Regions from separate parts of the Streptomyces sp. NPDC047061 genome, predicted to be linked through region 4. Evidence: riboswitches for the same ligand, from Rfam matches in the RefSeq annotation. Region 4 holds a riboswitch; each other region holds the start of a gene.
What was found. A riboswitch is a leader RNA that binds a small molecule or an ion and turns the genes downstream of it on or off. The one in region 4 is predicted to bind cobalamin.
Positions count from the first base shown of each region.

Region 1: linked by a shared signal. The riboswitch ahead of ABZ887_RS30535 (prenyltransferase/squalene oxidase repeat-containing protein) and the one ahead of ABZ887_RS08045 (cobalamin biosynthesis protein) in region 4 are both predicted to bind cobalamin.
Region 2: linked by a shared signal. The riboswitch ahead of ABZ887_RS13835 (CbtB-domain containing protein) and the one ahead of ABZ887_RS08045 (cobalamin biosynthesis protein) in region 4 are both predicted to bind cobalamin.
Region 3: linked by a shared signal. The riboswitch ahead of ABZ887_RS35520 (hypothetical protein) and the one ahead of ABZ887_RS08045 (cobalamin biosynthesis protein) in region 4 are both predicted to bind cobalamin.

Region 1 is NZ_JBEYVI010000025.1:50,910-58,148, reverse strand. It holds gene ABZ887_RS30555 (ECF transporter S component) at 1-136, opposite strand, end outside; gene ABZ887_RS30550 (ATP-binding cassette domain-containing protein) at 133-1,779, opposite strand; gene ABZ887_RS30545 (CbiQ family ECF transporter T component) at 1,776-2,930, opposite strand; gene ABZ887_RS30540 (SCO2322 family protein) at 2,923-3,540, opposite strand; gene ABZ887_RS30535 (prenyltransferase/squalene oxidase repeat-containing protein) at 3,537-4,769, opposite strand; cobalamin riboswitch at 4,878-5,009, opposite strand; partial or broken gene ABZ887_RS30530 (aminoglycoside phosphotransferase family protein) at 5,064-5,276, shown strand; gene ABZ887_RS30525 (TerD family protein) at 5,410-7,239, shown strand, end outside.
Region 2 is NZ_JBEYVI010000007.1:83,908-91,146, reverse strand. It holds gene pgm (phosphoglucomutase (alpha-D-glucose-1,6-bisphosphate-dependent)) at 1-131, opposite strand, end outside; gene ABZ887_RS13845 (barstar family protein) at 252-638, opposite strand; gene ABZ887_RS13840 (CbtA family protein) at 798-1,553, opposite strand; gene ABZ887_RS13835 (CbtB-domain containing protein) at 1,576-1,797, opposite strand; cobalamin riboswitch at 1,834-1,975, opposite strand; gene ABZ887_RS13830 (enoyl-CoA hydratase/isomerase family protein) at 2,043-3,098, opposite strand; partial or broken gene ABZ887_RS13825 (acyl-CoA dehydrogenase family protein) at 3,095-3,202, opposite strand; gene ABZ887_RS13820 (MarR family transcriptional regulator) at 3,475-3,954, shown strand; gene ABZ887_RS13815 (amidohydrolase family protein) at 4,253-5,302, shown strand; gene ABZ887_RS13810 (EfeM/EfeO family lipoprotein) at 5,434-6,630, shown strand; gene efeB (iron uptake transporter deferrochelatase/peroxidase subunit) at 6,627-7,239, shown strand, end outside.
Region 3 is NZ_JBEYVI010000032.1:80,221-87,459, reverse strand. It holds gene ABZ887_RS35535 (hypothetical protein) at 1-965, opposite strand, end outside; gene ABZ887_RS35530 (DUF6204 family protein) at 1,199-1,558, opposite strand; gene ABZ887_RS35525 (histidine phosphatase family protein) at 1,620-2,171, opposite strand; partial or broken gene ABZ887_RS35520 (hypothetical protein) at 2,336-3,996, opposite strand; cobalamin riboswitch at 4,152-4,370, opposite strand; gene ABZ887_RS35515 (IclR family transcriptional regulator) at 4,496-5,218, opposite strand; gene mhpD (2-keto-4-pentenoate hydratase) at 5,293-6,090, shown strand; gene ABZ887_RS35505 (acetaldehyde dehydrogenase (acetylating)) at 6,087-7,019, shown strand; gene dmpG (4-hydroxy-2-oxovalerate aldolase) at 7,016-7,239, shown strand, end outside.
Region 4 is NZ_JBEYVI010000003.1:438,159-445,397, reverse strand. It holds gene ABZ887_RS08080 (lysozyme) at 1-562, shown strand, start outside; gene ABZ887_RS08075 (inorganic phosphate transporter) at 737-1,987, shown strand; gene ABZ887_RS08070 (hypothetical protein) at 2,007-2,234, shown strand; gene ABZ887_RS08065 (helix-turn-helix transcriptional regulator) at 2,694-3,551, shown strand; gene ABZ887_RS08060 (hypothetical protein) at 3,593-4,087, shown strand; gene ABZ887_RS08055 (hypothetical protein) at 4,020-4,328, opposite strand; gene ABZ887_RS08050 (DUF397 domain-containing protein) at 4,360-4,617, opposite strand; cobalamin riboswitch at 4,794-4,934, shown strand; gene ABZ887_RS08045 (cobalamin biosynthesis protein) at 5,035-6,069, shown strand; gene ABZ887_RS08040 (cobyric acid synthase) at 6,066-7,239, shown strand, end outside.

The DNA.
Region 1 (7,239 bases), on a different contig from region 4:
AGCCGACGGCGACCACGCCGACGGCGCTGACGAGGAGCAGGGCGGCGAGGGAGCGGGGGCCCAGCCGCACGGGGTTCTCGGCGCGGGACCTCGCCCGGGGACGCGACCGGATACGGGGAGGGGGTGCGCCGGTCATGTCAGCGCCTCCCGGACCTGGGCCACGGTGAGCCACCGCTGCGGCGCGAGGATCTTCGTCACCTGCGGGGCGAAGGACGGCGAGGAGACGACGATGTCGCCGGTCGGCCCGTCCGCGATGACCTCGCCCTCCGCGAGCAGCACCACCCGGTGCGCGAGCTCCGCGGCCAGCTCCACGTCGTGCGTGGCCAGCACGATCGCGTGCCCGTCGGCGGCGAGCCCGCGCAACACGCCCACCAGCCGGGCCTTCGCCGCGTAGTCCAGGCCCCGGGTCGGCTCGTCGAGCAGGAGCAGCGGCGGGCGGGCGGTGAGGACGACGGCGAGCGCGAGGGCGAGCCGCTGCCCCTCGGAGAGATCACGGGGGTGCGTGTCGTCCGCGACCCCGGGCAGCAGGTCGGACACGAGCCCGCGGCAGGTCCCGGAATCCGCCCCCGCGTCCCGGTCGGCGGCCGCGCACTCGGCCCCGACCGTGTCGGCGTACAGCAGGTCACGCGGTTCCTGCGGGACCAGTCCGACCAGGCGCACGAGGTCACGCGGGCGCGTGCGGTGCGGGACCGCGCCGCGGACCCGCACCGCGCCGGAGCCCGGCTCGACGAGCCCGACCAGTGCGCCCAGCAGCGTGGACTTCCCGGCGCCGTTGCGCCCCATGAGGGCCACGGTCTCCCCGGGGGCGACGGTGAGGTCGACGCCGCACAGCGCGTCGACCCGGCCCCGGCGGACGGCGAGGGAACGGACCTCGGCGAGCGGAGCCGCCGCGCCGACCGCGGAACCGCTCACACGACCACCCCCGCGACCGGAAACGGGCCGCTGCTCCGGGACCCGCCCGGCGAGCCGCTCCCGCAACCCGGCCGCCGCCGCCCGCCGCCGGGCGTCCCGTACGGTCATCGGCAGCGGCGACCACCCGGCCAGCCGCCCCAGCTCCACCACCGGCGGACACACCGGCGACACGGCCATCACCTCGGCGGGCGTCCCGCACACCGGCGCGGCCCCGTCCCCCGGCAGCAGCACGACCCGGTCGGCGTACTGCACGACCCGCTCCAGCCGGTGCTCGGCCAGCAGCACCGTCGTCCCCAGGTCGTGCACCAGCCGCTGGAGCACGGCCAGCACCTCCTCGGCGGCGGCCGGGTCGAGCGCGGAGGTCGGCTCGTCCAGCACCAGGACCGCGGGATGCGGGGTGAGCACCGACCCGATCGCGACCCGCTGCCGCTGCCCGCCCGAGAGCGTGGCGATCGTCCGGTCCCGCAGCTCGGCGAGCCCCAGCAGATCGAGGGTCTCCTCCACCCGCCGCCGCATCACCGCCGGGGCGATCCCCAACGACTCCATCCCGTAGGCGAGTTCGTCCTCCACGGTGTCGGTCACGAAGTGGGCGAGCGGATCCTGGCCCACCGTGCCGACGACGTCCGCGAGTTCGCGCGGCCGGTGGGTGCGGGTGTCCCGGCCGGCGACCGTCACCCGCCCGCCCAGGGTGCCGCCGGTGAAGTGCGGCACGAGCCCGCTCACGGAGTTCAGAACCGTCGACTTCCCGGTGCCGGACGGGCCGGCCAGGAGGACGAGTTCACCCTCCGGCACCTCGAAGTCGACATCCTGCACAGCGGGTCGGTCCGCGCCGTCGTAGGTGACGGAGACGTCCTCGAAACGGATCACGACGGCTCCTCCCTGGGGTCCTTGGGATCCCCGGGAACGATGAGAGCGGGCAGCAGGCCGAGCAGCACGGCGGCCGCGGGCCAGAGCGGAAGCGTGGGGGCGACCAGCGGTACGACCCCGGGATGCAGGGCGTCCGGATCACGGACGGACGCCAGGGTGAGCAGGGCGGCGACCGCGGCGCCGGCCCCGGACACCAGCCAGGCCCGCGCGTCCCACGGGTCCGGCCGGTACCGGGTGCGCGGCGAACGCCGGCCGCCGAGCCGCAGCCCCGCCAGCGCGGCGGCCACCCCGGCCGGCAGCAAGGTCATTCCGTAGCCGCTGCCTTCAGCGGTGAGCAGCCCGTACGTTCCCGCGCAGATGCCGAGCAGGCCGCCGAGGGTGAGCACGGCCGTCGTACGGCGGACCCGGTCCGGGACGTCGGCGCTGCGGCCGTACCCGCGCGCGTCCATCGCGGCGGCGAGGGCGACCGAACGCTCCAACGCGCCCTCCAGGACCGGGAGTCCGACCTGGAGCAGGCCGCGGATGCCGGAGTCGGGGCGGCCGCGCAGCCGCCGGGCGGCCCGCAGCCGCTGCACGTCGGCCACCAGGTGCGGTGCGAAGGTGAGCGCGACGACCACGGCCACGCCCAGCTCGTACAGGGCACCGGGCAGGGACTTGAGCAGCCGGGCCGGGTTGGCGAGCGCGTTCGCGGCGCCGACGCAGACCAGGAGGGTGGCGATCCTGAGGCCGTCGTACAGGGCGAAGACGAGCGCCTCCGCGGTGACCCGGCCGCCGAGCCGGATGCCCTGGGCCCAGTGCGGGAGCGGCACTTCGGGGAGGGTGACGAGGGTGTGCGCGCCGGGGACGGGGGAGCCGAGGACGACGGTGAAGGCGAGGCGGACGAGGAGGACGGCGAGGGCGAGCCTGGCGAAGGCGGCGTAGGAGCGGGACCAGGGGGCGACCCGGCTCCGGCAGACGGCCACGACGTAGGCGGTGACCGCAACGAGAAGGGCGAGGAGGAGGGGGTTGCTGGTACGGGACGCGGCGACCCCGAGAGAGAGCGACCAGAGCCACCAGGCGCCGGGGTGCAGGGACACTCGCCCGCGCTTGCGCCCCGTGCGGGGCGCGGGGAACTGCGCGGCCGGCCCCCACCGACCCGCGATGTCACCCATTCCTGCGCCGCCGCGCCTGCCAGAAGGCCCCCGCGGCGAGAAGCGCGACGACTCCCGCACCCGCCAGCAGCCCCACCGACGGCCCGCTGTCCGACGTACCCCCCGCGGCCACCTTCTCCCCGCACCCCCGCTCCGGATATCCCCCGATCGCGCACAGCAACGCGTTCGTGTCGTACCGCAGCGGCTTCGCCACCGTCGCCAGCGCCTCCGCCGTCGTCGCGTCCTCGGACACCACCGCACAGGCCGTCCGCCGCGCAGGCGGCCGCTCTCCCGGGGACGCGTCCGCCGCCGTGCCGAAGTCGACGACCAGCCCCACCCGCTTCCGGCCCGCCACGGCGGGCGTGCCGGCACAGATCGTCCCGAAGTCCGCCGTGCCGCGCGGCCGCGACGCGTCCGCCGAGTCCTCGCTCACCGCGAAGCGGAAACCCTCGACCGAACCGTCGGCGGGCCGCGCGGTGGAGGGGCCCTGCGTGGCGTACGTCCAGCGCGCGCCGTCCCGCTCCCAGAAGGACCAGTAGCGGTAACCGGTGGCCGCCGCCGGCCCGGCGGCCGCCGCGCACAGCGTCAGCGCGGCCAGGAGCAGCAGCGCGGCCCGGCGGACCGCGGTCACAGCTGCTGCTGCTTCCGGCGGCCGCTGAGCAGGAAGCCGATGCCGATACCTCCGACGAGACCGGTGCCGACGATCCACCACACGCTGTTGCCCGACTTCTTCTCCTCGGTGTGCTTCGCGGCGGCCGTGGCCGCCTGCGGCGCCGGACCCGTCGCGTTCAGCGCCGTCACGAGGTTCGTCCCGCCGAAGTCGCGCGGGTCCGCGCCCATCGCGTGCGCGGCGAGGATCAGCTCGGCGTAGGCCGCGGGCCCGCTCTGCTCCGCCCACGGCACGGCGTGCGCCTCCAGCCACGCGTACGGCTTCTTCGCCGGCTTCGTCCAGCCCTGCGCGGCCATGGCGACGACCGCGTCGGCGGTGTTGCCGTAGTCCGGCTGGGGCTCGGCGCCGGGCAGCGCGGAGACGAGGTGGCCCTTGGCGGAGGTGGCGTCCGCCAGGTACGCGGCACCGTTGCGGGCCACCGCCTCCCGGGTGAGGGCCTTGGCGGAGTCCGCGCAGGCATGGCTGCCCTCCGCCGACGCCTTCCCGGCCGTCGTCACGAACCCCTTGCCGAGGGCGCCGAGCACCCCGGCCGCGGTCGCGTCCGCGTTGGCGGCGAGCTTCCCCTGCTTGTCCGGCTGGTAGGCGAGGGCGCCGCCACCGTCCTCGTCGCAGGGGAGGGACCACTTGGCGAGGAGGGCGTACGGCGACCTGTCCGCGCTCGCGCCGGCCGCCGCGAGCGCGCCGACGACCACGCCGGTGGAGTTGGTGTCGCTGGCCGAGCCGGGGGCGTAGCCCCAGCCGCCGTCCGTGTTCTGCTGCGACTTCAGCCAGTTCACGGCCCTGTCCGCGGCGGCGTCGTGGCCGCCGGCCGCCTTCAGCGCCTGTACGGCGGCCGCCGTGCTGTTCGTGTCCACGGTCACCTTGGCGTCACAGGCCGCCGTCGGCTGGGCGCGGAACGCGGCGAACGAGCCGTTCGCGCACTGCTGTCCGGCCAGCCAGTCCACCGCCTTCGCGGCCGGGGTGACCCCCACCGCGCGCTGGGCCAGCAGGGCGAGGGACTGGCGCCAGACGCCGTCGTACTTCGGGTCCGAACCGCCGTACAGCCCCGACGGGAGGACCGCCGACGCGGAGGGCGAGGGGGACGCGGTGCCGGCGGCCATGTCGGCGGCCAGTGCGGTCGTCGCGGGCGTGGCGGTACCGATGACGGCGGTGGCGGCCAGCACCCCGGCGGTGCGGCGGAGGACGGTCATGGTCGGCGGGTGCCTCTCCCTGCGGGGAGCCGGGCAGCACGGGACACCCCGGCGGCTCGGCTCCGTAAACCTCGACGGTGCCGTGCGACGGCGGGCGCCGGCGCACATGAGCCGATCAACGTCCCGGGCGCGGCGGTCCGGCTTGCCACAGAGGGTGTGGCTCACGGTTGCGGGTCAGCGCCGGAATTGCACCGGCTTCCCCCCGTACGGGTGATGACGACCCGGCTACCTTACCGGCCGCCCGGCGGAAGCTGAGAGGGGGCTGTGCGGGGACCGTTTCGTTATGGTCAGGCCATGACGGGGAGACTGCTCGGCTCGGGGCGTTCGGCCGACGTGTACGAGATCGACGAGGCATGGGTGCTGCGCCGGGACCGGGACGGCTGGGGGGACGCCGCCGCCGAGGGCGCCGTGATGACGTACGTACGGGAGCACGGGTACCCGGCGCCCCGGGTGCGGCCGTCCGGGTCCCGTACCGAACTGGTGCTGGAGCGGCTGCCCGGGCCGACCAAAGCCGGGAGGAAGTCGAAGTGCTGGGAGAAGCGGGCGAGTTGATACGGGCGATCGCGTTCTAGGGTGGTTCGTACGAGCTTCCCCCGTAATTCTCGTGCACCGGATCGCACACCTCTGCGACCATCCCCGGATGGCGCACAGTCTCGAATCGCTGGTCATCCGGCACACCCACCGCCTTCCCTCCCCCGCGGGTTCCGACGGGGAAGGAGCCGTCGCCGCACGGCAGTTCGACGCGGCACTGACGTCCGTGGGCTTCAAACTCTCGGCGGAACTGCTGGAGCGGCTGTCGGGACGGTCCGAGGCCGCGGTCCTGCACACCGCCAGACGGACGCTGCGCACCGTGAGCGAGATGGTGGGCGACCACGTCCGGCACAACGCGTACTTCATCGACTTCCCGGCGAACGTGCCGGACACCGAAGAGTTCTGGATGCAGTGCGTGGCGAAGGCGCTCGGCGACGAGAAGTCGCGCGGGAAGGTGCTGGCGCAGCTGCGGAGCGGGGTCCTGGACCTGCTCGGTCTCCCCTCGTACGGCCGGTACCAGCACACCTACGAGGACATGCTGGCGGCGCAGGACGAACTGATCGCCTCGGCGGGTGACCGGGTCACCGTCCTGCATCTCGGCCGGGACCTGGACGACGAACTCACCGACCTGTACCTGTCCCTGGCCGGCTGCGCGACCCCGCTGGGCGAGGACGACCTGCGCGACCTCAAGGCCCTCGCGGAGCGGTGCGCGCTCGGCCCCCAGCCGGAGGCGATCCCGGTCCGGGAGAACCGGGCGGTCGTCAACGAGGCCCGGCTCGGTGTCGGGGCGGACCTCCTCCTCGACACCGTCACCGACGTGCTGCGGCTGGCCTGCGCGCTGTCGGGCGGCGACGTGACGCTGCAGGAGCCGACCCGGTTCCGGGCGCTGTCGCGGCCGCTGCGCCGGGGGCTGCTGGCGGGTCTCGACGCCGTGGTCGCGGCGAACCCCGCGAAGCTCGCCGACGTGCACGCGCACCGGGAACCCTTCAAGCGGCTCGGCGAGCGACTCCATCCGCACGAGTACCCGCGCTGGCCGCACGCCGCCGACGTGTTCGCGGTCGCGCGGGGCGACAAGGAGGCACGGTCCTTCGACAGCCGGATCGAGAGGCTGCTCGACGCGTTCGACGTCATCGGTGCGGTGGAGCTGCTGAAGTCCGCTCCCGGCAAGCTGTTCCGCGCCCTGGACCTCCTGCTGCGCATCGCCGCCGACCAGGAGGAACGGGACGCGGTGGTGGCCGCCGCGGTGCAGGTCGCTCCCGACGTCTCCGGCCGGGTCGCGCTCTCGGTGCGCGAGCACTTCCACAACCGGGCAGCCGAGAGCGGCGAACCCCGGATCTTCGTCAACCGCCGGGGCCGCGCCTGGGTGACCTCCGACCAGCGGCCGCCGGTACCGGCCGCCGACCGCGATCGCCTGATCGCCGCCCTCGACACCGAGATACGCCGTCGGCTCCCGGTGCCGGGCCGGCTGCTGCTCGACCCCGACATCCTCGACGTGGCGCTTCCGCTCAGCGGCCGGGCGACCGAGGCCGGGCTCGGCGTACTGCCCCGAGGGTCCCTCTCCGAGGTCGACGGTGAACAACTGCGCTTCTTCGTGTACTGGAAGGAGACCAGGAGCCGGACCGACTACGACCTGTCGGCGCTGCTTCTCCACGCCGACTACAGCACCGACTCCTGGCTCTCCTACACGAACCTCAAGGCCGTCGGGGGCGTGCATTCGGGCGACATCACCGAAGCACCCGACGGCGCCTCGGAGTTCATCAGCCTGTCCCTGGACCGAGTACGCAGCACATTCGTCGTTCCGCAGGTCAACATCTACGCCGGCGAAGGATTCGAGGAGGTCGAGGAGTCGTTCTTCGGCTTCATGCTGCGCGACGGCGAGCAGAAGGGCCGGCCGTTCGAGCCGCGCACCGTGCGGATGAAGTCGGAGCTGCGCGGGGCC
Region 2 (7,239 bases), on a different contig from region 4:
GAGGTGCCGAACGCCACCCGCTGGCCCGGGTCGGACGGGTCGGGGTGCAGTGCGTAGTAGGCCGTGACCAGCCGGGCCACGTCGACGAGGTCCTCCGGAGCCGCCGGCCGGCCCGCTCGCTCATGCGGCATGAGTCCACTTCCTCCGCAGTCGTTGATCGATCGCTCGCCGCCCATCTTTCCTTGTCAGCGGCCGCGGGCGCGAGTGCGGCACCGGCCGCGCGCCGAAGACACGGCGGGTTCACGGCGGGTTCACAGCAGACGTACCGTGTCCGGGGCCCGCTCCTCGAAGATCTCGACCAGCCAGTCGAAGACGGTGGCCCCGCGTCCGGCGCGGGCCTCGGCCAGCTTCGCCGCGACGTCGGCACGGTTGGTCGGGTGGCAGCGGGCGAGCCGGAGCTCCAGCTGGCGGGCGGTCTCCGCATGGCCCAGGTGCGCACGGGACGTCTCGTGGTCGCGCCACTCGAAGACGAAGTCGCCGTCCTCGGGCGTGCCGAAGCCGCCCCGGAGACAGTCGACGAACGCGTCGAGGTTGCGGCCGAAGTAGCCGCCGGGCCCGTTGACCGCCTCGCCGATCACCCGCCAGAAGTCCTCCAGGGTCCTGATCCCGCTGCCGTCCAGTACATAAGTCACCGTCACGGCCCGCAGGATACGGCGGTCCGCGGGCATTGATCGCGCACGGCAGCACACGCACGGGTCCACGGACACCGGTCGACGGTTTCCGATCCGGAAAACGCGGGAGGGCCCCCGGACGGTTCCGGGGGCCCTCTCGTGTCGTTCGGTGTGCCGCACCGCGGGTCAGTGCGGAGCGGGCACCGTGCGGGCGGCGGCCGGCGCCTTCGCCGGCCTCGGGTTGAGGACACGGTCGGCCAACTCGCCGAACAGCAGGCCGAATCCGCCCCACAGCACCACCTGGATGGCGAGCGCCGAGAGCCGGAACCGCCACAGCAGGGTGGCCGGGAAGTCGTTCGGCACCTCGTTGACGACCGGCAGGAACTGGTACGCCAGCCCGACGAGGACACCGAACGCGACCACCGCGAGGACGGTCGCCCACCAGCTGCCCAGCCGCGGCCGGAGCCGCTTGCCGAGGATGGTGGCGGCGACCGCGAGGAGCACGCTGAGCACCATCATCAGGAAGTACAGCGTGGTCCGCTTGCCGATGGTGTCCGGGTCGCCCACCGACGGCGGGTTGGCCGGGTACTTCAGGAACGGCACCACGTAGACGACCGCAAGTGCGCAGCCGGACAGCAGCAGTGCCGTCGCCCGCGGCGAGAAGCGGCCGACACGGCCGAGGGCGAAGGAGTAGGCCAGGGCGGCGATGCCGCCGAAGGCGACCCCGTAGACCAGGACACCGGTGGCCAGGCCGGCGGTGGACTGCAGGGAGCGGGAGACGACCGCCATCTCGTGCTCGTGCGAGTGGGCGTCCTCGAAGCCGATCGCCTTGTCGACGTTCGGCTCACCGAGCAGGTAGGCGACGACGAGGGCGAGCAGACCGGCGGCCAGGCCGGCGAGCATGCCCCGCACCAGGAGGTTACGGACCGTTGCGGAGTTCATGGGTGGTACGGCGTCCCTCGCGTCAGTGGCAGGGGAAGCCGAGCAGGTGGCGGGCGTCGTGCACCCACTCGTGGACGTCCGTGCCGCTGAACACGGAGGTGGCGCCCTGTTCGGCGCCGACGAAGTAGAGCAGGACCAGCATCAGGATGCCGAAGAAGACCGCCCAGGGAGCTATCGCGGACAGCGGCAGCTTGGCGGGAACGGCGGGGGTGTTGGCTGTCGGCGGAGCGACGGTCTGCGCCATGGCAGGACCTCCTCTGGGAGTTCGCGTCCCATCTCGGTGGTGCACAGGACGACGGCCACGGGTCTGACTCACAAACAGCCCTGGAGCTCTTGCATACAGTGGCGCGACCGTGCCGGATTTCCACCGGCTTCCGTCTCGCCGTCGTCGATATCGGACAGACCGTACCGCGTGTCAGGGGCACGGCCAAGACCGCGTCACCAGGCGTGATCTTCATCTCGCGCCTGGTGGGCGGCTGGTGGGACGGTTCAGGCGGGTGGGGCGAGGCCCAGTTCGCGGTCGCCGAGCGGGGCGAAGAAGCGGTCGACGTCGGCGTCGGTGACCTCGGCGAGGGTCGCCGGGGACCAGTGCGGGGCGCGGTCCTTGTCGACGACCTGGGCGCGGATGCCCTCCACCAGGTCGGGGCTCGCGAGGGTCGCGCAGGAGACGCGGTACTCCTGGTCCAGGACCCGTTCCAGGGAGCCGAGTTGCCGGGCCCGGCGCAGCGCCTGCAGCGTGACCTTCAGCGAGGTGGGCGACCGGGTGAGCAGGGTGTCCGCGGCCTCCTTCGCCGCCGGGTCGCCGTGCGCGAACAGCCGCTGGACGATCTCCTCGACCGTGTCGGCCGGGTAGCAGGCGTCGATCCACGCCCGGTGCCCGGCCAACTCCCCGTCCGGCGCCTGCCGGACCTGCCGGGCGAGCGCCTCGGGCACGGGCAGGGTGGCGAGGTCGGCGACGAACGCCCGGAGCGAGCCGGAGGGCATGTAGTGGTCGGCGAGTCCGCACAGCATCGCGTCGGCGGCGCCGATCTGGGCGCCGGTCAGGGCGAGATGGGTGCCGAGTTCGCCGGGCGCGCGGCCGAGCAGGTAGGTGCCGCCGACGTCGGGCACGAAGCCGATCCCGGTCTCGGGCATGGCGATCCGGGACCGCTCGGTGGCGATCCGGACGCTGCCGTGGGCCGAGACACCGACCCCGCCGCCCATCACGATGCCGTCCATCAGGGCGACGTACGGCTTCGGGTACCGGGCGATGCGGGCGTTGAGGTGGTACTCGTCCCGCCAGAACGCGGCCGCGGCCGACCCGTCGCCGTCGCGGGCGTCGTCGTGGACAGCGCGGATGTCGCCGCCCGCGCAGAGGCCGCGCTCCCCCGCGCCGGTGATGACGACGGTCTCGACGGCCGGGTCGTGCTCCCAGGCGGTGAGCGCCTCGTCGATGCGGCGCACCATCGCGTGCGTCAGCGCGTTGATGGCCTGCGGCCGGTTGAGCGTGATGTGCGCGGCCCGTCCGTCGACGTGCAGCAGGACGTGTTGCTCGGCGCCGGTCATCCGGACACCTCCGCCGGGCCGCGGGCCACGATGAGGCGCATGATCTCGTCGGTTCCTTCCGGGATCGGGTGGACACGTGGGTCACGGACGATCTTCTCCTGCCCGATCCGCCCACGGCACGCCGACCCTCGCACCCGCCGCCGCCAGGTACGACGTAACCATCGGTAACACCTTCGGCGGTGCCGGACCCCGCGATCCGCCCGGACCGCGGCCGTTCGCCCCTCAATAACTGCCCGTCCGTCCACGACGTGGCTGAACAGGCAGTGACCGGCCGGGACGTGAAGGTCCTTCGCAAGGCAAGCCGGGCTGGTCAGACCCTTGAGCGATAACCTACCCATGGGTATGGACAGTTGAGCCGTCAAGCCAGCCTCTTCCCATGGAGACTCCCGAGCCTCGCTGGCTGACGGATGACGAGACGCAGTGCTGGCTCGTCCCTGCCGGGGTGCTGGTCCGGCTGCCGGCGGAGCTGGACGCGCAGTTGCAGCGGGACGCGGGGATCAGTCACTTCGAGTACCAGGTGCTGTCGGGACTCTCCGAGGCACCCGGCCGCACCCTGCGGATGAGCGAGCTGGCGATGTTCGCGAACGGCTCGCTGTCCCGGCTCTCCCACGTCGCCAAGCGGCTCGAGGACCGGGGCTGGCTGCGCCGGGAGCCGGACCCGGACAACGTCCGCTTCACCGTGGCGACGCTGACGGACGCCGGCTGGGAGAAGGTCGTCGACTCGGCGCCCGGGCACGTGGCGACCGTACGGCGGACGGTCCTCGACCCGCTGACCCGGTCCCAGGTCCGGCAGTTGCACGAGATCGGCCGCCGCATCCTCGCGGCGACGGACGACGCGGGCAGGCCGTTGAGCTAGGGGCTCCGCCGGTATCGCCGCGATGCGCCGTCGTTCGCCTGCGGCGCCGTGGGGGCTGGTCGCGCAGTTCCCCGCGCCCCTTTGGGGCGCTTGAGTGAGCCGCACATGCCATGCAGCCCCGCGCCCCTTCGGGGCGCTTGCGCGAGCGAGGAATCCACCCCTCACCCTCCCAGGGGCCCACAGCCACCACGCCCTCGTGAGCTCATTGCTGTAGCGTTTACTCCAATTGTAATCAGCGCTACGGTAAGTAGGCCGTCAGTAGGCGGCCCCGTGCCGTCACGACGGGAAGAGCAGCCCCATGACCAGTGCCTCGCGCCGGATCGACGTCCACCAGCACCTGGTCCCGCCCTTCTACCGGGACGCCCTGGCCGGGCGCGGGATCATCGAGGCGGGCGGCCGGGCGCTGCCCGCGTGGAGTCCCGAGGCGGCGCTGGAGCTGATGGATCTGCTCGGCACCGAGACGGCGATCCTGTCGGTCTCCACCCCGGGCACCGGCTTCCTCGCCGACCCCGGCGAGGCCGCCGCCCTGGCCCGGCGGCTGAACGACTTCTCCGCCGCGCTCGCCGCCGCGCACCCGGGCCGCTTCGGCTGGTTCGCCACCCTGCCCCTGCCGGACGCCGCCGCTGCCGCCGAGGAGGCCGAGCGCACGCTCGCCGAGCTCGGCGCCGACGGCGTCACCCTGCTCGCCAACACCGGCGGCGACTACCTCGGGGCCGCCGGCCAGGACGCCCTGTGGCGGGTCCTGGACGAGCACGGGGCCGTCGCGTTCGTCCACCCGGCCGAGCTGCCCGGACCCGCGGTGGACGGGATCCCGCCGTTCGCCGCCGACTTCCTCCTCGACACCACCCGTGCCGCCTACCTCCTGGTCCGCAACGGTGTCGTGCGCCGGTACCCGCACATCCGGTTCGTCCTCAGCCACGCGGGCGGTTTCGTGCCGTACGCCTCCCACCGCATGGCCGTCGCCCTCGCGGCCGACACCGGGCGCAGCCCCCTGGACATCCTGGACGACCTCCGCGGCTTCTACTTCGACACGGCGCTGTCCTCCAGCCCGGCCGCCCTGCCCACGCTGCTCGCCTTCGCCCGGCCCGGGCACGTCCTGTTCGGCAGCGACTGGCCGTTCGCGCCGGCCGCGGCGGGCCAGTACTTCGCCAACGGGCTGGACGGCGGGGTCGACCCCGGCACCCTCGCGGCCGTCGACCGCGGCAACGCCGAGGCGCTCTTCCCACGCCTGGCGACCGGCGCCCCCGCCCCGGCTCCCGCCCGTCCGCTTCCCGCGCGGCTGCGGCAGTCCGTGCGGCGCGCCGGTGCCCGCGCCTTCTTCCGGATGGTCCAGCCCGGTACCGACTGAGCGGCTTCCCCGGAGGTCCGGTGAACCGGCAGGGAACTCTTGGTCATGGGTTTCCCTGGACGGCCGTTCGAGAACAAAGGGCTGCCTAACATGAGGCGATCACGAACGGTACGAACCCCCGGGAGCTCGGGATGGTGTTGTCCGGCCTCGGCTGGAGGTCGTTGCGTCCCTGGGCGGTCGTCGGTGTCGCCGTCGTATGCCTGGTGGCCGGATTTCTGGCCCTCACGCACGACTCACGCCCCGCACACGCCGACCCGGCCGCGCTGCCGCACACCACCGTGGAGGTGTCCGCCAGCCGCTGCGGCCGGGGATGGAGCACCCCGGTGTCCGGCGTCCAGGTCTTCGACCTGCACAACCCGACCGACGGGGCCGCCGAGGCCCTCCTGGAGGACCCGACGAGCGAGGCCGTGTACGGCGAGGTGGAGGACATCGGGCCCGGCACCACCCGGGAGCTGACCGTCCGGCTCGGCAAGGGCGCCTACGCCTTCAAGTGCGTGCCCGACGACGCCGACGCCGTCACCGGGCCCACGGTCCGCATCGGCAGGGGCAGCAGCGGGCCTGCCGCGGCCCCGGTCACCGAGCACGACCTGATCCCGCCCGCGCTCGCCTACCAGAAGTGGGTCGGCGGCGGCCTGTCCGACGTCGTACGGCTGACGACCGCCCTGCGGGACGCGATCGACCGTGGTGATCTCGCCGCCGCCCGCACCGCCTGGCTGCCGGCGCACCTGGAGTACGAGCGGCTGGGCGCGGCGTACGACGCCTTCGGGGACGCCGACGGCGCGATCAACGGCACCGACGCGGGGCTGGGCGGCGGGGTGCACGACAAGGACTTCACCGGCTTCCACCGGATCGAGTACGGCCTGTGGCACGGCGAGTCCGCGACCGGCCTGCGGGGCCCGGCGGCGGACCTGGTCAAGGCGGTCACCGCGCTGCGCGACGACTGGGCGCAGACCCGGATGGACCCCGCCCAGCTGGGGCTGCGGGCGCACGAGATCCTGGAGAACACGGTGCAGTTCGAGCTGACCGGCCGTACCGACTACGGCAGCGGCAGCAACCTCGCCACCGCCCGCGCCAACCTGGACGGCACGGTGGAGGTCATGTCCCGGCTGCACCCGCTGCTGGCCACCCGGTACACGGGTCTGGCCGGTCTGGAGAGCGAGTTGAAGCAGGCCGGCGAGATCCTCGACGGCTTCGGGCACGGCGGCACCTGGACCCCGCCGGGGAAGCTCGGCCACCGGCAGCGCGAGGACGTCGACGCGGTCCTCGGCGACCTGGTGGAGCGGCTGGCGTCGGTGGCGACCCTGTGCGATCCGCGGAGGACGGTATGAGCACGAACGAGACGGCCGGCAGCGGCGGAGTGGGCCGCCGCGGGTTCCTGCGCGGCGCGGCCCTCGCGGGCGCCGGGCTGGCCGCGGGCGGTGCGGCCGCCCCCGGCACGGGCACCGCCACCCTCGGCGCCACCACCCCTGGCGCGATCGCTCCCTTCCACGGCGCCCGCCAGCAGTCCGCGATCGCCGCGCCCCGCCGGACGACCGTGTTCACGTCCCTCGACGTCACCGCCGGGAGCCGCGCCGAGCTGACCGAGCTGCTGCACACGCTCACCGACCGCGCCCGCTTCCTGACCTCGGGCGGCACCCCGGACCCGGTCGGGGTCACCGGCCCGCCCGCCGACTCGGGCGTCCTCGGCGAGCAACTGCCCTCCGGTGCGCTGGCGGTGACCGTCGGCGTCGGCGGCTCGCTTTTCGACGACCGGTACGGGCTCGGGAAACTGAGGCCGCGTCGGCTGACGACGATGCCCGCCTTCCCGGACGACGACCTGCGGCCCGAGTGGTGTCACGGCGACCTCAGTTTGCAGTTGCACGCGGACGACACCGACACCGTGCTGCACGCACTGCGCGACATCGCCCGGCACACCCGGGGCGGCATGCAGGTCCGCT
Region 3 (7,239 bases), on a different contig from region 4:
TAGCAGGTCAGGTCGAGGTTGACGACGACGGGGACCGCGCCGACCTGGAGCACGGGGTCGGCGTGCAGCTTGGCGAACGGGATGCGCAGCGGGGTGGCCGTGGCCGCCGCCCGCCCCTTGACCGCCCAGCCGGAGTCCCAGTCGCCGGAGACGCCGAGGTAGGCGGAGCCGGGCGCGCTGCCGGTGCCCGCGCCGCCGTAGGCGAAGTCGACCTGCGGGGCGACCTGGACGAAGCCGGAGACCGAGGCCGCGGCGGACGCCGGGGCGCCCTCGGCGGTCGGTATCTCGGTGCTGACGTCCAGCCGGAGGCTGCCGAGCGGTACGTGGGCGCCCTCGGGACCGACGTGCACGTCACCGGCCTTGGACCAGGAGACCTTGACGTCGGGCAGCAGCTTGTCGACGTCGAAGGCGGCCGGGTCGACGGGCGCGGTGCCCTTGGCGGTGTCGTCGCCGAGGAGGGCGTCGAGGGTGGCGGGCTCGGTCTGCACCTCGGTGCCGGCGTCGGTCTCGCCGAGCACCTTGGTCACCTTGGCGAGCAGTCCGTCCGGGGCGCCGGGCGCGGGGGTGCTGGCGATGACGTCACCGACGGCGGCCTGGCGGGCGGCGGCGGAGGCCGATGGCGAGGGGGTGGCGGAGACCGTCGGGGCGGCCGGACTTCCCTTGCCCGGGGAATTCCCCTTCGCAGCAGCGGATATGACGGCCCGTCGGGTCTTGCTGTCGTACGAGCTGACGGTGAGCGTGGTGCGGTGGGCCGGGCGGCCGGCACCCGCCGAGCCGGCGGCCGTGGTCGCGGTGGCGGCGGGTGCGGCGGCGACGGCGAGCGCCTGGCCGTCCGTGCGGGCGGCGGCGGAGGCACCGTCGGAGACCCGGGCGGTCTCCCGGGCGTGGTCGCCGGCGGAGGTCTGGTGCTGCGGCGAGGAGCAGCCGGCGGCGAGGAGGAGGGCGGTCACGGCGAAGGCGGGCATGAGGGCATGCCCTGGCCTCGTGCGTCTGCGCAAGGTCGGTCCTGAGGGTGGGGGGTCGCGAAGGAACATCGACTTTGTTACCGATGGGTAGAACTGGTCGGTAACTCGATGTGGCCCCGAGCATGCCACGCCTGCGGCACAGGAACTCCACCATCAGGTCACATCCCGACGTGACCTGAACCACGGCGACTTCAGGCCGCCGTGGCCGTTTCCGCGAGGGGGCGGCGCGCGGGTCAGCCCTGCTGCCGCGCGGCCGCCCGGCGCTGCCGCTTGCCGAGGGGCGCCTGGGAGAGGTCCTCCGCGCTGGACCGGAGGTTCTTGTAGCCGTAGCCGCGCTCGGCCAGCCACGCCCTGGCTGCCTCCTCGGCACGCTCGGTGGCCTCCAGGATGTCCTCCTCGTCCTCCCCGCTGTCCTGGAAGCGGAAGGTGAAGGCGGGACGGGCGGCGATGTCGTAACTGAGGTGGCCCTCGGGGGTGAAGGCCGCGCGCAGCACGTCGTGTTCGGCGGCCCGGGAGAGCAGTTCGGCGCGTTGCCCGGCGCTGAGGCCGTCGAAGACGCCGCGGACGGTCACGCGGAAGGTGCGGGTGGTCATGGCGCGACCCTAGGCAGGACGGGGCGCACCGCTCCACCACATTTCCGGCGCCCCGCCGGGGCTACCCGCCGACCTGGCCGAGCCGCAGGTTCCAGCGACCGGGCCCGCCCGTGATCTCCGTCGCCGACAGCGGCGGGGTGTCCACGCGCCAGAACGCGGTATCGGGGGCCCCCAGTACGTGCAGCACCATGGCCCGCACCACCTCCGGCTCCACCACGGCGATCGTCCTGCCGATGGTCAGGCCCGTCCGGTCCAGCCAGCCGGTGACCCGCGCGCACAACTCCCTTACCGACTCGCCCCCGTGGGGCGCGGCGCCCGGGTCGGTCAGCCACTGGAGCAGCGCGTCGGGTTCGGCGGCGCCGATCTCGTCCAGCGCCCGGCCCCGCCAACGGCCCGCGTCCAGGCCCGACAGCTCGGGCTCCGCCGAGGCGTCCAGGCCCAGCGCGGCCGCCGTCTCCCGGCAGCGCACGCCGGGGGAGTGGACGACCTCGCCCGCGGCCGGCAGGGACAGCGTGACCTTCCCGGGGTTCTCGATCGAGTCACCGTCGTAGAAGCGGGCCCGCCGCAGCGAGGGGGTGAAGGCCGGGGCTATCAGGATGACTCGGCAGGTCACGGGGCGGTTCCTCCATGGTCGTCCATCGGTGTCGGGCGGTGTCGGGCGGAGTCTGGTGATGTCGGGCGGTGTCCGGTCGTGGCGGTGACGGGTGACGGCGGTGGTGACGGCGGGTGCCGGACGCGCACGACAGTACGCCGTCCGGCACCCGCACCAGGACCCGGCTAGAGCTCCGCGCGCACCGAACGTGCCGCCGCGACGAGGTTCTCCAGGGAGGCCCGGACCTCAGGCCAGCCGCGGGTCTTCAGCCCGCAGTCGGGGTTGACCCAGAGCTGTTCGGCGGGGATGGCCCGCAGGCCGGTCCGCACCAGGTCGGCGGCCTCCGCCGGGCTCGGCACCCGGGGCGAGTGGATGTCGTAGACCCCGGGTCCCGCCTCGCGCGGATAACCGTGCGCGGCGAGTTCGCGGGCGACCTGCATGTGCGAGCGGGCCGCCTCCAGGCTGATGACGTCCGCGTCGAGGTCGTCGATGGCCCGGACGATGTCACCGAACTCGGCGTAGCACATGTGCGTGTGGATCTGGGTCTCCGGACGGACTCCGCCGGTCGTCAGGCGGAACGCCTCGGTCGCCCACGCCAGGTACCCGTCCCGGTCGGCGGCCCGCAGCGGCAGGGTCTCGCGCAGCGCGGGCTCGTCGACCTGGATGACCGAAGTGCCCGCCCTCTCCAGGTCGCCGACCTCGTCGCGCAGGGCGAGTGGGCGAGCCCCTTGGCGAGGGTGACGATCTCGGCGGTCTTCTGCTTCGCGAAGGCCAGCCAGCGCAGGACCTGCGGTGCGATGTCCCGCTCGGCGGCCGTGTCCAGCGGCACGTGGAGGAGGGAGCAGGAGGCGGCGACGTCGACCCGGCCGGCGAGGCCCAGCAGGGTGCCGAGGGTGGTGAGGGACGCCGGCAGGTCGTTGACCCAGACGTTGCGGCCGTCGACGACACCGGCGACCAGCCGCTTGCCGGGCAGCCCCCCGACGGCGGCCAGGGCGTCCAGGTTGGCGGCCGCGGCCCCGGTGAAGTCCAGGGCGAGCCCCTCGACCGGGGCCTTGGCCAGCACCGGCAGGGCCTCGCCGAGCCGGTCGAAGTAGGAGGCGACCAGGAGCTTCGGCCGGTCGGTGCGGGCGCCCAGGTCGCGGTAGGCGCGGGCGACGGCGGCCAGCTCGCCCGGGGTGCGGTCCTGGACCAGGGCGGGCTCGTCGAGCTGCACCCACTCGGCGCCGGCTGCCCGCAGGTCGGCGAGGACCTCGGCGTACACCGGGAGCAGCCGGTCGAGGAGGGTGAGCGGGTCGAAGCCGGCGGGCACACCGGGCGCCGGCTTGGCGAGCAGCAGATAGGTGACCGGGCCGACCAGCACCGGCCGGGCCGCGAGCCCGAGGGCCAGCGCCTCCCGCAATTCGTCCACCTGCTTGGCGGAGTTCGCGGTGAAGACGGTGTCGGGACCCAACTCCGGCACCAGGTAGTGGTAGTTGGTGTCGAACCACTTCGTCATCTCCAGCGGCGCGCTGTCCTGGGTGCCGCGGGCCATGGCGAAGTAGCCGTTCAGGGCATCGGCTTCGACGGCGGCGCGGTGCCGCTCGGGGACGGCGCCGACCATCACGGTGGTGTCGAGGACGTGGTCGTAGTACGAGAAGTCGCCGGTCGGCACCTCATGGAGGCCGGCCTCGGCGAGCTGCCGCCAGGTGGAGCGGCGCAGTTCGGCGGTGGTGGCGCGCAGGGCGCCGGCGGTGACCCGGCCCTGCCAGTAGCTCTCGATCGCCTTCTTCAGTTCCCGGGCCGGCCCCTGGCGGGGGTAGCCGTACACGGTGGCCCGGGCTGCCGCGGCTGCGGACTTGGCTGTCACGGAGATCTCCTTCGCGAGACGATTCCCTGAGATCCCGGTGACGGGACGAGAGCGCGAAGGGATGACGGACCGGACGGCGACGGTCGTATACGACCGCCCCTCCGATGTGCACGCCGACCCGCCCACGAGGTCACCGGGATGTCCGCGCACGAGTGGTTCGCACACGGGCAGTCGGCAGGTCTTCGGACTCGCGGGCGCGTCTCGGAACCGCATGAGACACCTACTGGCCGTCGCTTCCCGGATCCGGTGGATCCAGTGCGTATGACGGCGGTCGTTCCCACTCACCGCTGCGGGGCAGTCCCGGACTCACACCGGGTTCCCTCTTACGACACCCCGCCTGGCGGACAGGGCGAACCAGCTGCGCGGCCCACCTTACGACCCCGGCGCCTGCCGCGCCCCAAAGGGGCGCGGGGAACTGCGCGACCAGCCACGCACGAACCCGCACCCGCCGTCCCTGAACACCCCCACCCCCGTAGGCGCGTCCCCAGACCCGAACAACTCACCGACCCGACCGCAACGCCCGCGACAACCCCAACGCGGCCGTCCGCACCGCAGGTGCAAGCTGCGCCGGCCGAAACCGCCCGCACGGCACCGCCACCGACAGCGCCGCCACCGCCGTCGGCCCGTCGAAAACCGGCGCCGCGATACAGCTGACCCCCTCCGCCGCCTCTTCCTCCTCGTACGCCAGCCCCGCGACCTGCGCCTGCTCCACTGCCGTACGCAGCCGCGCGGGCTCCGTCACCGAGCGGGCCGTCAACCGCGGCAGCGGCGCCGCCAGCACCTCCTCGACCAGCTCGGCGCCCGAGAACGCCAGCAGGGCCTTGCCGACCCCGGTGCAGGTCAGCGGGAGCCGGCCGCCGATCCGGGACGGCAGCCGCAGCACGTCGTGGCCGTGGATGCGCTCGACGTAGACCACCTCGTGGCCCTCGCGCACCCCGAGGTGCACGGTCTCGTGGGTGGCCTCGAACAGGTCCTGGAGGAACGGCAGCGCGGCCTCCCGCAGATCCTGCCGGCGCGGCACCAGCGACCCCAGCTCGAAGAGGGCGCCGCCCAGCCGGTAGGTGTCCGCGTCCCGTTCCAGCAGGCCGAGCCGGACCAGCTCGGCGCAGAGCCGGAACACGGTGGTCTTGGGCAGCTTGGACCGCTCGGTCAGTTCCGTCAGACGGAACGCACCGCCGTTCGGTCGGTAGCAGTCCAGGACCGCCACGGCCTTGTCGAGCATGTTTCCCTGATTGCTGTTCCGTACCACGGAACATATTTTGCCTCGTTTCCCGGCGCCCGCCTATACCTGTCGGCATGAGCCCTGACCTCGTCACCAAGGTGGCCGACGTCCTCGACGAAGCCACCCGCACCGGCATCCCCTGCGCCCCTGTGCGCGCCCTCCTCCCCGAGGACGACATCGAGACCGCCTACGCGGTGCAGCGGCTGCACGTCGAGCGGGGCGTGGCCGCGGGCCGCCGGCTGGTGGGCCGCAAGATCGGGCTGACCTCGCCCGCCGTGCAGCGGCAGCTCGGGGTCGGACAGCCCGACTTCGGGGCCCTCTTCGCGGACATGGCGGTCGCCGAGGGCGAGCAGGTCGCGGCCGGCCGGCTCCTCCAGCCCAAGGTCGAGGCCGAGGTCGCCCTGGTCCTCGCCACCGACCTGCCGCACCGCGACCCGACCGTCGCCGACCTGCTGCGGGCCACCGCCTTCGCGCTGCCCGCGCTGGAGATCGTGGACAGCCGGATCGCCGACTGGGACATCACCATCGTCGACACCGTCGCCGACAACGCCTCCAGCGGCCTGTTCGTCCTCGGCGGCACACCGGTCCCGCTGGACCGGGTCGACCTGCGTGGGGTCCGGATGACCCTGGCCAAGAACGGCGAGACCGTCTCGCAGGGCACCGGCGCCGACTGCCTGGGCAGCCCGCTCACCGCCGCCCGCTGGCTCGCCGCCACCCTGGCCGGGCTCGGCGACCCGCTGCGGGCCGGCGACATCGTCCTGACCGGAGCGCTCGGCCCGATGGCGGTCGCCGCCGAGGGCGACGAGTTCACCGCCCGTATCGAGGGCCTCGGCACGGTCGGGGTCACCTTCGCCACCGAGGGAGCAGCATGACCACGAAGGTCGCCGTCATCGGGTCCGGGAACATCGGCACCGACCTGATGATCAAGATCCTGCGGCTCTCCGAGTCGCTGGAGATCGCCGCCATGGCCGGTATCGACCCGGACTCCGACGGCCTGGCCCGCGCCCGCCGCCTGAAGGTGGCCACCACCCACGAGGGCGTGGACGGGCTGGTCGGCCTGGACGAGTTCGAGGACGTCTCGATCGTCTTCGACGCCACCTCCGCCGGCGCCCACCGCCGCCACGACGAGGTGCTGCGGGCCCGCGGCCGTACGGTCGTCGACCTCACCCCCGCCGCGCTCGGCCCGTACGTGGTCCCGCCCGTCAACGGCGACGCCCACCTGGACGCCCCGAACGTCAACATGGTCACCTGCGGCGGCCAGGCCACCATCCCGGTCGTGGCCGCGGTGAACGCCGTGACACCCGTCCACTACGGCGAGATCGTCGCCTCGATCTCCTCCCGCTCCGCCGGGCCCGGCACCCGCGCCAACATCGACGAGTTCACCGAGACCACGGCGTCCGCCATCGAGAAGGTCGGCGGCGCGGCCCGCGGCAAGGCGATCATCGTGCTCAACCCCGCCGAACCGCCCCTGATCATGCGGGACACCGTGCACTGCCTGGTCGGCGACTGCGACGACGCGGCGGTCACGGCCTCGGTCGAGGAGATGGTCGCGCGCGTGCAGACGTACGTCCCCGGCTACCGCCTCAAGCAGAAGGTGCAGTTCGAGCGGGTGGCCGCCGACGACCCGCTGCGCACCCTGGCCCCCGGCGACGCCGTGAAGGTCTCCGTCTTCCTCGAAGTGGAGGGCGCCGCCCACTACCTGCCCGCCTACGCCGGCAACCTCGACATCATGACCTCGGCCGCGCTGCGCACCGCGGAGCGCATGGCTGCCCACCGCACCCAGGAGGTGGCGTCCCGATGACCGGTCCCCGTCTGTACGTCCAGGACGTCACCCTGCGGGACGGCATGCACGCCGTCCGCCACCGCTACACCGTCGACCAGGCCCGCACCATCGCCGCCGCCCTCGACGCCGCAGGGGTCCGCGCCATCGAGGTCGCCCACGGCGACGGCCTGTCCGGCTCCAGCGTCACCTACGGCGTCGGCGCGCACACCGACTGGGAGTGGATCGAGGCGGTCGTGGG
Region 4 (7,239 bases):
CAGGTTCGTCTACATCAAGGCGACCGAGTCCACCACCTACCGCAACCCGTACTTCGGCCAGCAGTACAACGGTTCACGCAAGGCGGGGATCGTGCGCGGCGCGTACCACTTCGCCCTGCCGGACAAGTCGTCGGGCGCCCAGCAGGCCGCGTACTTCGTGAGCCACGGCGGCACCTGGACGGCGGACGGCTGGACCCTGCCGCCCGCGCTCGACGTCGAGTACAACCCGTACGACAGGAAGCACAGGTGCTACGGGCTGAGCCACTCCAGGATGGTCAGGTGGATCAGGTCCTTCAGCGACGAGCTGCAGCGGGAGACCGGCCGGCGGCCGGTGATCTACACGACCACCAACTGGTGGAACCTCTGCACCGGCGGCAGCAGCGCCTTCGCCGACCACCCGCTGTGGATCGCCCGCCACGGCTCGGCGGACGCCGGGACACTGCCGGCCGGATGGTCGTCCTGGACCTTCTGGCAGTACGACAACAGCGGCAGCCTGCCGGGTGACCAGAATCTCTTCAACGGGTCGGCGGGCCGGCTGAAGTCGTTCGCCATGGGCCTCTAGCCAAGCGGGGACTGGGCCGCCGGACCGGCAACGGGACGGCGGCCCCGGTCCGCCCGGCTCCCGGGCACCCTCAACTCGGTTCCATACACCGCCAAGACTGCCTCAGTTCACCTTCCGTTCATCCAGGTTGCCTACGGTCCAACAGCCAATGACCTCGAAAGATTGCCTGGGTAAATGGAAAACTTCTCGCTGATCCTCGCGATTGTGGTGGTCACCGCACTCGCGTTTGATTTCACGAACGGTTTCCACGACACCGCCAACGCGATGGCCACGACCATCTCGACCGGCGCGCTCAAGCCCAAGATCGCAGTGACCATGTCCGCCGCGCTCAACCTGGTGGGCGCCTTCCTCTCGGTGGAGGTCGCCAACACGATCTCCAAGGGTCTCGTCGACGAGAACGGCATTCGTCCCGAGGTCATCTTCGCCGCGCTCGTCGGCGCCATCCTCTGGAACCTCGTGACCTGGCTGGTGGGCCTGCCCTCCAGTTCCTCGCACGCCCTCATGGGCGGTCTGGTCGGCGCCACCGTCGCGTCCGCCGGCTTCGGCGCGGTCCACGGCGACGTGCTCGTCACCAAGGTCCTGCTCCCGGCGGTCGCCGCCCCCCTGGTCGCGGGCCTCGCGGCGACGCTCGCCACCCGCCTGTCCTACGCGATCGGCAAGAACGCCGACGACAACGCCACCCGCAAGGGCTTCCGCGCCGGCCAGATCGCCTCCGCCGGACTGGTCTCGCTCGCGCACGGCACCAACGACGCGCAGAAGACGATGGGCATCATCACCCTCGCGCTGATCGCGGGCGGCTCCATCGCCCCCGGCTCCAACCCTCCCACCTGGGTCATCCTCTCCGCCGGCCTCGCGATCGCGCTCGGCACCTACATCGGCGGCTGGCGGATCATCCGCACCATGGGCAAGGGCCTGACCGACCTTCAGCCGCAGCAGGGCTTCGCCGCCCAGACCAGCGCGGCCACCGCGATCCTGGCCTCCTCGCACCTCGGCTTCTCCCTCTCCACCACGCACGTCGTCTCCGGTTCGGTGATGGGCGCGGGTCTCGGCCGCAAGGGCGGCACGGTCCGCTGGTCCACCGCGACCCGCATGATGGTCGCCTGGGTGCTCACGCTCCCGGCCGCCGCGCTGGTCGGCGCCCTCGCCGAGTCCGTGACGGACCTCGGCGACTGGGGCACGGCGGTCGTCGCCGTCTTCCTCGTGGCCGCCAGCGCCACGATCTGGAAGCTCTCCCGCCGCGAGGTCGTGGACAGCGTCAACGTCAACGACACCGGCGCCACGGAGCCGGCCGGCGTGGTGACCACGGCGATCGCCGCCGTGACCCCGCCCCCCGCGGGCACGGTCGCGGAGGACCTGACCGCCACGATCCCCTCCCCTTCCCCCGCCCCGGCCGCTCCCGCGACCGACCCGGCCGCCACCGTCTGACCCCCGAGGAAGAAGCGACATGAACATCGACTGGGCAGCCATCGGCTCCGTCTTCGGCGTCAGCCTCGTGGCCACGGTGGGCCTGGTGGCCCTCTTCACCCTCGGCATCAAGGGCCTCTCCGCCCGCGAACGCGCCACCGCCCAGGGCAACTCCGCGACCCTGGCCGTGACCGCCGCCTACCTCTGCTTCGCCGGCTGCACGGCCGCCGTGGCCTGGGGCATCCACCTGATCGTGGCGAAGGCCTGAGGTCCCACCACCCAAAAGCCCTACCGCCCGCGCCGCGGTTCCGTCGGTCAATGCCGACGGAACCGCGGCGCAGTGCAGTACCGGTACCCGCGGGGTCGTCGGCGGGCGTCAACCCGCCGCGATCGACCACACGAGTGGCAGCAGGGACGCATGACGCCCACTACGCCCGGAGTCACAGGATTCGTGTGGAAATTTTTCGCTGAATACGGACCGTGGCCGGAGATCCCACCACCTTCGCCGCATCACACGAACCACTTTCCTACCACTCCTCCGTGTACGAGTGCGGCACTTTCGGGGGTTTTATCCGCATTCGGGCTCGCATTGCGACCTCACCTGAAAAGACACATGTCATACTGACCAGCGCTGGCCGCGACGGTCGAACTAACCTACTCTAATGGGTAGTTACAGTTCGACGGTGGCGGCCCGACAAGTCAGCGACGACATGTGGCAGGGAGCACCATGGCCAGAGACATCGATCCGAGCCTGAATCGCCGCAGGCTGCGAATCGAGCTGCGCAAAGCCCGGGAGCAAGCCGGACTGACGCAGCGGGACGCCGTGAAACGTCTGGAATGGTCACTGTCCAAACTCATCCGGATCGAGGCGGGAACAGTCAGCCTCGGCGTCACCGACCTCCGGGCGCTGCTCCAGTTGTACGAGGTCGCGGAGCCGGACCTGGTGGCGGAACTGGAGGAGGCCGCCCGTGGCTCAAAAGGGCTGTCGTGGTGGGCTCAGTACAGCCAGGTGGTCTCCCCCGCATACGCGCTGTACCTGGGCTACGAGGGGGCGGCGGACACAATCCGCATGTACAACCCCGTCATCCTGCCCGGTCTGTTCCAGACCGCGGACTACGCCACAGCACTGCAGTCCGCCACCGCGCAGCAAGCAGATGTGGGGGCGCAGGTGGATCTGCGCATCACCCGTCAGGAGCGGTTCTTCGACGGCGACCACGGCCCCGAGGTGGACGTCGTACTGGACGAAGCGGCACTGCGACGGGAGGTCGGCGGTCCCGCGGTGATGCGACGGCAGCTGGACCACATCAAAACGCTGGCGGACCACCCCCGGACGACCGTCCGGGTGTTGCCGTTCTCCGCCGGCGCGCATTTCAGTGTCAGCACGGCTTTCATCCTGTTGGGATTCAAGGACGACGACGATCTGCTCTACCTGGAGGGTCCCGCGGGCGGTCTGTCCAGCCGCGACGACCTGGACCTCTCGGCCCGCTACCAGGAGTGCTTCGAAGAGATCAGCGCCATCGCGTACGAAGGTGACCGGATGATCGAGCTGCTCGACACGGTCAGGGAGAGTCTGGACAACGGCTGAATCCGGGCTACTACGGCCCGGCGTGAGACGGGGGAGGGCCGATGGCCGTCTTCGGAATACGGGCCTGGTGGGAGCGGTTGCGCGGGTCGACCGGGGCGGGTGCGTCCGGTGATCCGCCGGCCGCCGCCTCGGACAGCGGCGCGCACCATCTCGACGACACCGCCCTGAAGGCCTACGCCATGCAACGGCAGGAGTGGGCGGAGGCGCTCATCCAGGTGGAGAACGCCAGAGTGGCCGGAGAGATCCGGCTGCTGTCGGCCCGGCTCCTGCTCGGCACGGCGTGCGGCAGCGTCCTGCTGCTCAGCATCACAGTGGCCGCGCGGGTCGCACCCAGCGTCCCGCTCGGCTCCCTGACGCCCCTGGGCACGGCGGTCGTCGGCGCGGTCAGCGCGGCGATCCTCACGGCACTGGGTGCGGGGCTCGGCAGGACGCTGAGCAGGCGTTCCGCCGATGCCCCGGCCGCTCCCGTCAGCGGTGCCGCTGCCGCGTCTGACCGGCCGCCAGAAGGCGGTTCAGAACCTGGAGCCGGTCACTGACGGGGGTCAGCCCCCACCACAGACCGGCGCCCACGGCCACCAGGACCGTCACCACCAGCCACACCAGGCCGCGGGCCGCGCCATCCGGCACCAGCAGTGCCGCCAGCGCGCCCACGCCGACGGCGAGGATTCCCGTCACCGAGCAGTAGAGCGCCAGCGGAAGGGCCGTTGCCGGCCACGCCCCGCGGACACCGCGATCACCCAGCCGGGCAGCGGCAGATTCCTTGGCTCGGTCTCCCATGCGTGTACCTCCCGTCCCCCCGCGCGGTGACTCAGCCGCCGCGCGTCTGCGGGTCCACAAGCTCCGCCAGAAAACCACACCACGCCGCGTGACGAAAGACGAGCACAGCGTCTTGACGCCACTTCGAGTCGCGGACCCGCACGCGGTCACTCCCCGGGGCCACTTCCACGCACTCGTTCTGGCCGCTCGAATGGCTGCTTCTGCGCCACGCCCGCCCCGACAGCTCCCTGCCGACCACGCCCACCTCCTCCAGCTCCACTGGCAACCACACGGTCATGGACACCGTCATCCAGCCGACGGTCCGAGACCGCCGGTCGGCGCGTACACGCACGCCCGTTCCCCTCAAGTGTTCCCAGGTTCCTGGCCGGGAAAGAGCCCAGAAACCGCCTATTCGGCCGCCTGACGACACATCAGCGGTGTGGACCTCAGCACACCGCAGCTCCGCAGGTCAACGGCAAGTTGACTGCCGTTCGGACGCGTGGTGGACTGCCCGAGCCAAGTACGGCGGCAAGGGAGGAAGCCGGTGTGAATCCGGCGCGGTCCCGCCACTGTCACCGGGGTAGCAATCCCCGGGAGCCAGGAACTCCCACCGCCGGTCTCGTCGAACCAGGGCGCGGACACCCTGAGTGAGGACATATCGCCATGCGCGGCTGCCGACCGAGGTTCAGTAACCGGCCCGTCCCCGACCCAGCGGCCGGCTGAGCCGATGGGTGCCGATCGCGTCTTCGCGTACGGCGCCGCCGCCGGCCTTCTCGGTGACCTGCTGCTCGGCGACCCGCGCCGGGGGCATCCGGTCGCCGTGTTCGGGCGGGCGGCCGGGGCCGTGGAGCGGGTGCTGTGGCGGGACCACCGCGGGTGGGGCGCGCTGCACACCGCCGTGTGCGCCGGCGGCGCCGTGGCGCTGGGCGCCGTGGCCCAGCGGGTCGTACGACCGTCCACCGCCGCGTCCGTCGCGCTGACCGCGGCCGCCACCTGGGCCGTCGTCGGGGGCACTTCGCTCGCCCGCGAGGCCCGCGTCATCGGGCGTGCCCTGGAGGCGGGGGACGTCGAGGCGGCCCGTGCCCGGCTGCCGCATCTGTGCGGACGGGATCCGCAGGCCCTGGACGCCGACGGGATCGCGCGGGCGGTCGTGGAGTCCGTCGCCGAGAACACGAGCGACGCGGTCGTCGGGGCGCTGGTGTGGGGGGCGGTGGGGGGCGTGCCCGGGCTGGTGGGGTTCCGGGCCGTCAACACCCTGGACGCCATGGTCGGGCACAGGTCGGCCCGGTACCGGAGGTACGGATGGGCTTCGGCGCGGCTGGACGACGTGGCGGGCTGGCCGGGGGCGCGGCTCACCGCCGTGCTGGCCGCCGTGGCCGGAAGTGACACCACCGGAGCGGTACGGGCCTGGCGGGCCGATGCGGTGAAGCATCCGAGTCCCAACGCCGGGCCCGTGGAGGCTTCGTTCGCCGGGGCGTTGGGGGTGCGGCTCGGGGGGACGTTGTCGTATGGCGGGCGGGTCGAGCACCGGCCGGTGCTGAACGGGGAGGGGCGGAGCGTGGAGACCGGGGACATCGAGCGGGCCGTGCGGCTCTCACGACGGGTGGGGTGGCTGGCGTTGGGGGTGAGTGCGGCGACTGCCTTGCTGCGGGGGCGGATCGACCGGCCACAGCGGTCGCGGGTCGACCAGGCACAGCGGTCGCGGGTCGACCATGCTCAGCGGTCGCGGTCGGCCGTGCAGCGGCCCGGGGGTTCCTCATGAACAACGGAGGCCTCCTCGTCGCCGGTACCACCTCCGACGCCGGGAAGAGCGTCGTCACCGCCGGTATCTGCCGGTGGCTGGTGCGGCAGGGGGTGAAGGTCGCGCCGTTCAAGGCGCAGAACATGTCCCTCAACTCCTTTGTCACGCGCGAAGGTGCCGAGATCGGGCGGGCGCAGGCCATGCAGGCGCAGGCCTGCCGGGTGGAGCCGACCGCGCTCATGAACCCCGTGCTGCTCAAGCCCGGTGGCGAACAGAGCAGTCAGGTCGTGCTGCTCGGCAAGCCGGTCGGTGAGCTCAGCGCACGCGGGTACCACGGTGGACGGCAGCAGCGGCTGCTCGGGACCGTGCTCGACTGTCTCGCCGAGTTGCGGGGCACGTATGACGCGGTGATCTGTGAGGGGGCGGGCAGTCCGGCGGAGATCAACCTGCGCCGGACCGACATCGTGAACATGGGGATCGCCCGGAACGCCGGGCTGCCCGTGCTCGTGGTCGGGGACATCGACCGCGGGGGCGTGTTCGCCTCCTTCTTCGGGACCGTGGCGCTGTTGTCGCCGGAGGACCAGGCCCTCGTCGCCGGGTTCCTCGTCAACAAGTTCCGGGGGGACGTGTCCCTGCTGGAGCCGGGCCTGGACATGCTGCACGGGCTCACCGGGCGGCACACCTACGGCGTCCTCCCCTTCCGGCACGGGCTCGGGATCGACGAGGAGGACGGACTGCGGGTGTCCCTGCGCGGGACCGTCCGGGAGTCGAACACGGCCCCGCCCGTCGGGGCGGACGTGCTCCGGGTCGCCGTCTGTGCGATCCCGCTGATGTCCAACTTCACGGACGTGGACGCGCTGGCCGCCGAACCCGGCGTCGTGGTGCGGTTCGTGGACCGGCCGGAGGAGCTGGCCGACGCCGACCTGGTCGTGATCCCGGGGACCCGGGGGACGGTCCGGGCCCTGGAGTGGCTGCACGAGCGGGGGCTCGCGGACGCGCTGCGGCGCCGGGCCGCCGAACAGCGGCCCGTGCTCGGCATCTGCGGTGGCTTCCAGATCCTCGGCGAGCACATCGAGGACGAGGTCGAGAGCCGCAAGGGGGCCGTCGACGGGCTCGGGGTACTGCCCGTGCGCGTCCGGTTCGCCCGGGAGAAGACCCTCACCCGGCCCGTCGGGGAGGCCCTCGGCGAGC